DNA from 3 places in the Aerococcus sp. L_32 genome. Region 2 is predicted to be linked to each of the others. Evidence: riboswitches for the same ligand, from Rfam matches in the RefSeq annotation. Region 2 holds a riboswitch; each other region holds the start of a gene.
The links. Region 2 has a riboswitch for FMN ahead of ribD (bifunctional diaminohydroxyphosphoribosylaminopyrimidine deaminase/5-amino-6-(5-phosphoribosylamino)uracil reductase RibD). Riboswitches for the same ligand answer to the same signal wherever they lie in the genome.
Positions count from the first base shown of each region.

Region 1: it holds a riboswitch for FMN, as region 2 does, so the genes downstream of both, ACRCJ0_RS05295 (energy-coupling factor ABC transporter ATP-binding protein) here and ribD (bifunctional diaminohydroxyphosphoribosylaminopyrimidine deaminase/5-amino-6-(5-phosphoribosylamino)uracil reductase RibD) in region 2, are expected to answer to the same signal.
Region 3: it holds a riboswitch for FMN, as region 2 does, so the genes downstream of both, ribD (bifunctional diaminohydroxyphosphoribosylaminopyrimidine deaminase/5-amino-6-(5-phosphoribosylamino)uracil reductase RibD) here and ribD (bifunctional diaminohydroxyphosphoribosylaminopyrimidine deaminase/5-amino-6-(5-phosphoribosylamino)uracil reductase RibD) in region 2, are expected to answer to the same signal.

Region 1 is NZ_JBOEQF010000051.1:10,139-13,409, reverse strand. Features, by position in the region: partial or broken gene ACRCJ0_RS05305 (acyltransferase family protein) at 1-866, shown strand, start outside; gene ACRCJ0_RS05300 (OsmC family protein) at 1,002-1,451, shown strand; FMN riboswitch at 1,526-1,651, shown strand; gene ACRCJ0_RS05295 (energy-coupling factor ABC transporter ATP-binding protein) at 1,771-2,613, shown strand; gene ACRCJ0_RS05290 (energy-coupling factor ABC transporter ATP-binding protein) at 2,589-3,271, shown strand, end outside.
Region 2 is NZ_JBOEQF010000049.1:8,841-12,111, reverse strand. Features, by position in the region: gene ACRCJ0_RS05170 (riboflavin synthase) at 1-173, opposite strand, end outside; gene ribD (bifunctional diaminohydroxyphosphoribosylaminopyrimidine deaminase/5-amino-6-(5-phosphoribosylamino)uracil reductase RibD) at 174-1,268, opposite strand; FMN riboswitch at 1,389-1,510, opposite strand; gene ACRCJ0_RS05160 (endonuclease III domain-containing protein) at 1,605-2,243, opposite strand; gene ACRCJ0_RS05155 (methylated-DNA--[protein]-cysteine S-methyltransferase) at 2,328-2,855, opposite strand; gene ACRCJ0_RS05150 (tautomerase family protein) at 2,955-3,271, opposite strand, start outside.
Region 3 is NZ_JBOEQF010000032.1:13,490-16,760, forward strand. Features, by position in the region: gene ACRCJ0_RS03860 (methylated-DNA--[protein]-cysteine S-methyltransferase) at 1-256, shown strand, start outside; gene ACRCJ0_RS03865 (endonuclease III domain-containing protein) at 265-903, shown strand; FMN riboswitch at 995-1,116, shown strand; gene ribD (bifunctional diaminohydroxyphosphoribosylaminopyrimidine deaminase/5-amino-6-(5-phosphoribosylamino)uracil reductase RibD) at 1,236-2,330, shown strand; gene ACRCJ0_RS03875 (riboflavin synthase) at 2,331-2,933, shown strand; gene ACRCJ0_RS03880 (bifunctional 3,4-dihydroxy-2-butanone-4-phosphate synthase/GTP cyclohydrolase II) at 2,934-3,271, shown strand, end outside.

The sequences.
Region 1 (3,271 bases), on a different contig from region 2:
CCTTACTAGAGGAAAAAAGATGGCCGGTGCCGGTTTTCAATGAAGTGCGTAACAACCAACCCGTCCATCTTTTTACTAAGGTTCGTAACTTGTTTAAAGAGCCGGCACCCTGGTTGACCCGCATTTTATTCATTGCATTTGCCCTCGTTTTCCTAGGAGGCGTGAGTGCGGTGGCGGTGTCTAAACCGGCTGACAATGTGACGGTAGAGGAGCAGCAAGCTGCTGAACAAGCCAAGAAGATTGAAGAACTGAATAAACAAAGGGCTGAGCAAGAGAAGCAAGCTGACGCTAGTCTGTCAACTTATAAAGACAGTTTAAGTGAGGCGTCGCTAGGATTTTATGAAGGGATTCCAGATGAACAAGCCCGCTTTGCCTATCAATTACCGGTAACCTTTATTGGTGACTCCCTCATGGTGGGCGAATCAGAGGGTTTGTACACCTTGTATCCTAATGCTATTGTTGATGCGGCGGTTGGTCGACAGTTATATACCTTAATTGGCTATCCAGCTAGCTTAGAAGCACAGGGTATGCTAAAAGATGTCGTTTTGGTTGACCTAGGTGCGAATGGTGGCTTTACGTCAGCTCAATTGTCTGACTTCTTAGATGAGATTGGCCGGGATAAAACCATTTTCCTAGTCAATACCCATGTCGACCGTCCTTGGGCATCTGATGTCAACAAGACTTTAGCTGAAGCAGCTAGTGACGATAGTGATTCAGTATATTTACTGGATTGGCATGAATTCTACAGCAACCACGAAGAAGCGTCCACTTGGTTGAGCCAAGACGGGGTCCACTTTAATCCAGACGGAGGCCAAGTGTGGTTGCAGTTTATCACCAACGGTATGTACGTAACCTTGAAACAATAAAATTTCCATATATAAATGAATCATTCGGTGAAAAGGCAATTGCGGATTTGAGTGCAATTGCCTTTTTTGTGTTGGAAATTAAGGGTATAATGACCCATATTAGAGCGTTATCAAGAGGATGGAGGCAATGCGCATATGGCTGAGGATAAATTGTTGTATACGACACGGGTGCATAATGATCAAGGACTTAAGGGAACGGCCTGGGTTGAAGGGGAGAATGAGCTGCGGGTTCAAACGTCAAGTCCTTTGAAAGCGAATGAGCCTGGGACGAACCCAGAACAATTGATTGCCTTATCATGGGCTACGTGTTTGAATGCGACCATCGAAATTGCTTTAGACCGACACGGTATCAAGGGTATGACCAGTGAAGTGGTCGTTCAAGTGGATTATAAATTAAACCAGGAAACGACCATTACTTATTTTGATTTTAAAGTAGATGTCTATCTCGATTTACCACGTGATCAGGCGGAAGCTATTGTCTATGAGGCAGAAGAACGTTGTCCGGTATCTCAAATTATCGGTGATTATCCTTATACGGAAATGGTGATTCATGCTAATGATCTTGGGGATGGTACAAAGGCATAAACAAGGTGTCTTGACATCTAATCATTGCTTTTACTGGTGGATTTGTGTAGACTAAACTAAGTGAAAAACAAATGAAATGTCTTCAGGGCAGGGTGCGAGTCCCGATCGGCGGTAAAGTCCGCGAATTACCAGGTAAATCAGGTGATTGAACTAGTGGAATTCTAGTACCGACTGTTACAGTCAGGATGGAAGAAGCGTATAGCAGGATGAACGAGACGGCGATGCAAGTCTAGCTGGACTTGGGCTTCTTTGACAAACTCTTCCAAGTAACGTTGGAGGAGTTTTTTTCTTAAATATATTAAGTGAGCGAGGGAACAAGATGGCGAAACCGATTATTCAGGTTCAAGATTTGTCTTTTCAATATAGTCAATCAGACGAGAAATTAGCTATAGATGGCCTATCAACGACTATCTATGAAGGTGAATGGCTAGCAATTATTGGCCATAATGGGTCGGGGAAATCGACCTTTTCAAAATTATTAGTGGGCTTACTAGAAGCCAAGTCAGGAATCATTCAGGTGGACGATAAGGTCCTTTCTATGGAGACCTTATGGGATATCCGTAGTCAAGTGGGGCTAGTCTTTCAAAATCCAGACAACCAATTTGTTGGGGCAACGGTTGAAGAGGATGTGGCTTTTGCCTTGGAAAATATGGGTATGCCGGTTGATGAGATGCATGCCCGTGTTGAGTCTGCCTTGAAACGGGTTAAAATGTGGGACTATCGCGACAGGGAACCCGCAGCCTTATCAGGTGGTCAAAAACAACGAGTAGCTATTGCGGGTGTGATTGCTGTGGCACCGAAAATCATTATTTTAGATGAATCGACTTCAATGTTAGATCCTGAAGGGCGTGACGAATTGATGGCAGTCGTGGCGGATATCAAACAAGATAATGCCCTGACTGTGATTTCGATTACCCATGATTTAAACGAGGCGGCGGAAGCTGACCGGATGCTTGTCTTTAAAGAAGGGCAAATTATTAAAGAGGGGACGCCAGCTGAAATCTTTACTTACGGGAATGATTTAACTGAGATTGGTTTGGATGTGCCTTTTTCTGAGCAACTAAAAAGCGCTCTTGCTAAACGCGGTGTGGCTGTGCCGGATGCATATTTTGATGAAGAAGGGTTGGGTGAATGGTTATGCAAATCGCATTTGAACAAGTAGGCTTTACTTACGGTGCTGGGACACCGTTCGCCAGTGTAGCCTTGCATGATATTAACGTGACGATTCCAGATGGGTCATATACGGCGATTATTGGCCATACAGGGTCAGGAAAGTCGACCATTACCCAACACCTTAACGCCTTGGTACAACCAACTGTAGGCCAAGTACGGATTGGTGAGACGGTTGTATCAGCTGACTCTAAGCCAAAAGACTTGAAGAAAATCCGCCAACGAGTAGGGATGGTCTTCCAATTTCCTGAAGGTCAACTATTTGAAGAAACTGTTATTAAAGATGTCATGTTCGGTCCTATGAATTTTGGTGACGGTGAAGCGACAGCCCGCGAGAAAGCTGAAGCGGCTTTAGCAGCAGTGGGGATTGCCCCGACTTTATTTGAGCGGTCACCTTTTGAGTTATCTGGTGGGCAAATGCGCAGGGTAGCCATTGCTGGGGTGATTGCCATGAAACCGGAAGTACTGGTATTAGATGAGCCAACTGCTGGACTGGATCCAAAAGGTCGGATGGAAATGATGTCAATGTTCGACCGCTTGTACCGAGACCAAGGGTTGACGATTGTTTTAGTGACCCATCAAATGGAAGATGTGGCAGCATATGCCAACCACGTGATTGTGATGGATGGTGGGACTTGTGTGAAAGAAGG
Region 2 (3,271 bases):
GTATCGGTGTAATTCGTCACGGTAAGACAAATGCCGTTCACACTAATAGAGTCACCTAGATTGACATCGGATACTATTTTTTCCGAGGCAATGGTTAAAAGAAGTCCTGCATCATTGTTGATAGCCTCGATACTTTCAATATGGCCAATATCTTCTATAATTCCTGTAAACATTTAACCCACCCTACTTTCTATCAAAATGTCGTCGCCAAATTGGGTAATTTCACTGATATGACTGGTTACCGCTTGGTCCATATGTGGAAAACCGAAACCACTGATAGGACTATACTGGTCAAAACCACCAATGACTTTGGGCCCAATATAAGTGTGGATTTCTTGGATTAAACCTGATTCAAGTAGCGAAGCATTTAGTCTTGATCCACCTTCAACATAAATACTTTGAATACCTTGTTGGCCTAGTTGTGTGATTAAATCAAGTAAATCTACTTTGTTATCCTTTTCCTTCACAACCAATAGCTGGCAGCCAGCTGCTTGATAGGCTTGGTGATCTTCTGGGTCCTGATTAATTGTCGCAATAATTGTGGGCGTTTGCTTCGCTGTCGCCACTAATTGGCTGTTTAAGGGGAGCTTCAAGCTACTATCACAAACAATACGGATAGGATTAAGCCCCTCAAAATCGTCAATTCGAACAGTTAACGATGGATCATCCAAAAGCGCAGTCCCTATGCCAACCATAATGGCTTGGTTACTGTGGCGTTGGTAATGCACATGCTCTCGTGCAATTTTGTCCGTTATCCACTGGGAATCCCCAGTATAGGCGGCCGTTCGACCATCTAGGGTCATGGCATATTTCATGGTGACATAGGGGCGTTGATGAGTCATAAAGTAATTGAATTTACGGTTAAGATCTTCACTCTCTTTGGCTAATAGACCCGTTTCTACTTCAATATGGTGGTTTCTTAGTTCCTGGATGCCTTTTCCAGCAACCAAAGGATTCGGATCAATTGCAGCAACTATCACTTTTTCAATACCCGCTTCGATAATAGCTTGCGTACAAGGCGGCGTTTTACCAAAATGACAGCAGGGTTCCAGCGTGACGTACATAGTTGCCCCTTTTACATCATGCCCTTGTTCGCTGGCATCCTTTAAGGCTTCTCTTTCCGCATGCAAACCACCATACTGCTGATGATAGCCTCGACCGATGATTTGGCTATTCTTTACGATAACTGCACCAACCATAGGATTAGACCTTGTCCAACCCTGTCCTAATTTGGCTAGGTCAAGTGCTTCTTGCATATAGTCTTTCATTCACTCATCCTTTCTCTAAACAACAAATAATCCAGTCAGAGTGACGAAAAAAAGCCCTAGAAATAAGATTCCTAGGGCACACAAATAAACTATAGACTTATAGTATTCGTTTATTTTGATTCTACTCTTCTTCCATCCAGACTCTACTGTCGGTCTCGGAATTACACCGAGTCAGCCCCTAATTAAAGGAGGTCGCGGACTTTACCGCCGGTCGGGAATTACACCCTGCCCTGAAGATTTTATTTGAATGTTTATGGTGATATCATACGGTATTAAAAAGAAAATGTAAACCCAAATGTATTTTTTAAATTAAAAATATATACTATAGAGTATTTATCATGGGTGATTGGATAAAAAATTTCCCTTCACCTGGCCATTTTTACCCAAGTATAGTTTGCCAAACTCATCAATTAAGCCATGGAATTCCTGGGCTTCCTCATAAGTGAAGTCATCCGGTAGGTTAATCTCTTGGTAAAGGCTTTGATAGGTTGTGTACGAATTGCCTGTCAACCAACTGAATAAACGCCTAGCGTAGGCATCAGCGATAAACGCTGGTTGGTCAAATATAAAAACGCGAAATACGTCAGCTGTTTCAAACCCTACCCCGTGTAATTTCAAGATTTCACTTCGCAACTGTTTTCCGTATGCATACTGCATGGCTTGATAATCCCATTTGTGGTTATCAAACCATTGGAAACTGGCTTGAATTGCTCGCGCCTTGTTGCGGTAGAAACCACTTGGTCGAATCAGCGTTTCTAATTCTTCTAACGGGAGCTTTAAAATTCCTTCTGGCAAAAAACCAGTAGCTGCGTTCAAGTTATTTAGGGACTTTTCAACGTTACGCCAGTTGGTATTTTGAACAAGGATAGCCCCCAGGATTATTTCTACCTTATAATCAGCAGGCCACCAACCTTGTGGGCCCATTTCATTTAATAAGGTATCGTATAACTTTCTAATAGCTAATTTATTCATCATCTCACCCTAAATTATTTTGCCGTTATGTGGTATTTTTCCTTGCATCTTCATGTAAAAATTAATGGATTCCTATTAGCGTCACACCTATACTTGGTGGTTGTCTAGCTTGGATTGGTCAAAGCCTTCCAAAGCCAACAAGGCAATTTTGCGGTCGATACCACCTGCATAACCAGTCAATGCACCATTAGTGGCTACAACTCGGTGACATGGAATTAGAATCGAGATGGGATTGTGGCCAACAGCACCGCCAGCTGCACGAGCTGAACCCCTTTTCCCAGGAGTGGTTAAAGCAACTTTATCAGCTAATTCCTTATAACTAGTCGTTTTGCCGTAAGGGACATTAATCAGTGCGTTCAGGATTTGCTTACGGTAAGGCGTTACTTCTGGATCCAAAATGTTTGGGTCAAGAGTTGGGTTCTCACCAGCAAAATAAGCATCTAACCAATTCTTGACTTGTATGATTACTGATGTTTCAGCTGCTGCCATTGTTTGCATGACGTATTGACTACCGAAGTATTTTTGGTCAGCAAACCACACTCCTTTAATGGTTTTATCGTCGCTCACGATAGCAATTTGGCCAAGTGGTGAGGTGTAAGATGATTTGTAATACATGGTAATCCCTCCTGGGCTAAGATGACAGATACCCTAGCTATCTCAATAAAAGATGGGGATAGCTAGGGTATGGCTTTTATGTACTTGTAGTAATGCTATTTATTCTGCGTACTGTGCAATACCATTACCAAAGGACCAGTTCTCTTTATTTACTTCAACTAAGTTGATAAAGACATCTTCTTTGCGAATATCTAATTGGTTATTTAAATTGTCAGCAACCGTCTTGTATAAAGCTTTTTTTACTTCAGTTGTACGTCCCTCATTCATCGTGATTTGAATGATCACGATACCTTCTGTACGGTCAACACCTAGGTAATTGGTAGAAAATATCAGTTCTTCAGCTTTTAAATCATTCACAATAACGAACTTATCTTCTTCAGGGATTCCAATCGTTTCAAGCATAGATTCGTAAACTA
Region 3 (3,271 bases), on a different contig from region 2:
TGTCCCTTACGGCCAAACGACTAGCTATAAGGAATTAGCTGATCAAGTTGCTTTAAATGCTCCTGGGAAAAGGGGTTCAGCTCGTGCAGCTGGCGGCGCTGTTGGCCACAATCCTATCTCGATTCTAATTCCATGTCACCGGGTTGTAGCCACTAATGGTGCATTGACTGGTTATGCAGGTGGTATCGACCGCAAAATTACCTTGCTGGCTTTGGAAGGCTTTGACCGGTATAAGCTAGAGAAACACCAAATTTAGGGAGCACTATGAAACAAATCAATATCAGAAAATTATATGACACGCTATTCACAGAAATGGGCCCACAAGGATGGTGGCCCGCAGAAAGTAAAGTAGAAATCATTCTGGGTGCTATTTTAGTACAGAACACTAATTGGCGAAATGTGGATAAATCTTTAAACAATTTAAAAGCAGCAACCGCCTTTTTGCCGGAGGAGATTTTAAAACTAAATGTAGAAGACTTAGAAATACTTATTCGCCCCAGTGGCTTCTACCGTAATAAAGCAAGAACGATACAGGCAACCTTTGAGTGGTTTAATGACCATAATTGGGATTATCAAGCGATTTCCGACCAATACGGCGACCATCTAAGGAGCGAATTATTGAAAATTCGAGGCATAGGCTTTGAAACGGGGGATGTCTTCCGAGTTTATATTTTTGATCAACCAGCGTTTATCGCTGATGCCTACGCTAGGCGATTATTCAGTTGGTTGACAGGAAATTCGTACACAACCTATCAAAGCCTTTACCAAGAAATTAACTTACCGGATGACTTCAATTATGAGGAAGCCCAGGAATTCCATGGCTTAATTGATGAGTTTGGCAAACTATACTTGGGTAAAAATGGCCAAGTAAAGGAAATTTTTTTATCAAATCACAAAAAATAAATACTCTATAGTATATATTTTTTGTTTAAAAAACACGTTTGGGTTTACATTTTCTTTTTAATACCGTATGATATCACCATAAACATTCAAATAAAATCTTCAGGGCAGGGTGTGATTCCCGACCGGCGGTAAAGTCCGCGACCTCCTTTAATTAGGGGCTGACTCGGTGTAATTCCGAGACCGACAGTAAAGTCTGGATGGAAGAAGAGTAGAATCAAAATAAACAATTACTATAAGTCTATAGTTTATTTGTGTGCCCTAGGAATCTTATTTCTAGGGCTTTTTTTCGTCACTCTGACTGGATTATTTGTTGTTTAGGAAAGGATGAGTGAATGAAAGACTATATGCAAAAAGCGCTAGATTTGGCTAAGCTAGGCCGAGGTTGGACCAAGTCGAACCCCATGGTGGGTGCAGTCATTGTGAAAAATGATCAGATTCTTGGCCAAGGTTACCACAAGCAATACGGCGGTCTCCATGCGGAAAGAGAAGCCTTAAAAGACGCTTTTGAAAAAGGCCATGATGTCAAGGGGGCAACGATTTACGTAACCCTTGAACCTTGCTGCCACTTCGGCAAGACGCCGCCTTGTACCCATGCCCTTATAGAGGCGGGTATTGAAAAAGTGGTGGTTGCTGCAACTGATCCGAATCCACTAGTTGCTGGAAAAGGCATCCAGGAATTAAGAAACCACCATATTGAAGTAGAAACGGGTCTTTTGGCTGAAGAAAGTGAAGATCTTAACCGTAAATTCAATTATTTTATGACCCGTAAGCAACCCTACGTCACCATGAAGTATGCCATGACCCTTGATGGTCGAACAGCTGCTTACACTGGGGATTCCCAGTGGATAACGGACAAAACTGCACGTGACCATGTCCATTACCAACGCCACAGTAACCAAGCCATTATGGTTGGGATTGGGACAGTGCTTGCGGATGATCCAGCGTTAACTGTTCGAATTGACGATTTTGGGGGGATTAATCCTATCCGTATCGTTTGTGATAGTAGCCTGAAGCTCCCCTTAACCAGCCAATTAGTCAAAACTGCTAAGGAAACGCCTACAATTATTGCGACAACTAATCAGAATCTACAAGATCACCAAGCCTATCAAGCAGCCGGTTGCCAGCTATTAATTGTGAAGGAAAAGAATGCCAAGGTAGATTTACTTGATTTAATCACCCAACTAGGCCAGCAAGGTATTCAAAGTATTTATGTTGAAGGTGGATCAAAACTAAATGCTTCGCTACTTGAAGCTGGTTTAATCCAGGAAATCCACACTTATATTGGTCCTAAAGTTATTGGTGGTTTTGACCAGTATAGTCCTATCAGTGGTTTCGGTTTTCCACATATGGACCAAGCGCTCACAAGTTATATCCAAGCAATCACGCCATTAGGTAAGGACTTTTTGATAGAAAGTAGGGTGGATTAAATGTTTACAGGAATTATCGAAGATATTGGCCGTATTGAAAGTATCGAGGCCATCAACAATGATGCAGGACTTCTTTTAACCATTGCCTCGGAAAAAATAGTATCCGATGTCAATCTAGGTGACTCTATTAGTGTCAACGGCATTTGTCTTACCGTGACGAATTACACCGATACTAATTTCCAAGTTGAAGTGATGCCAGAAACGATTGCGAAAACGTCTTTAGAAGGTATTGCTAACAATAGCCGCGTGAATCTGGAACGGGCAATGAAGGCAAATGCGAGATTTGGTGGTCATATTGTAAGTGGACATATTGATGGTATTGGTAAAATCACCGCAATTGAGGCGGATGGTATCGCTAATTGGTACACGATTCAAACAAGTAAACCATTAATGCGCTACATCATCATGAAGGGATCTGTTGCTATTGATGGCACAAGTTTAACAGTTGCTGGAGTTGAAGGAGATACATTTAAAGTATCAATCATTCCTCACACCAGTGAACAAACAATCTTTTCAACCTATCAAGTAGGCACTATCGTGAATTTAGAAAATGATATTGTTGGCAAGTATATTGAACAATTTACAGTGAAGGAGCGGGTATAGATGGATTTTTCAACAATCGAAGACGCATTAGCAGCTTTACAAGCAGGCCAAATCATTATGGTTTTGGATGATGAGAATAGAGAAAATGAAGGAGACTTAATTTGTGCAGCTGAGTTTGCAACAACAGCTAATATTAATTTTATGGCGACTCATGCTAAAGGGTTAATTTGCCAGCCAATGAGTCAGGAAATAGCTAGTCGTTTGAATTTGTCGCCAATGGTGGAGGATAATACAGATCCACATACAACCGCATTTACGGTATCCATTGACCATAAAGAGACAAGCACAGGTGTGTCCGCAATTGAACGCGGGTTAACCATGCGTGAAGCAGCAAATCC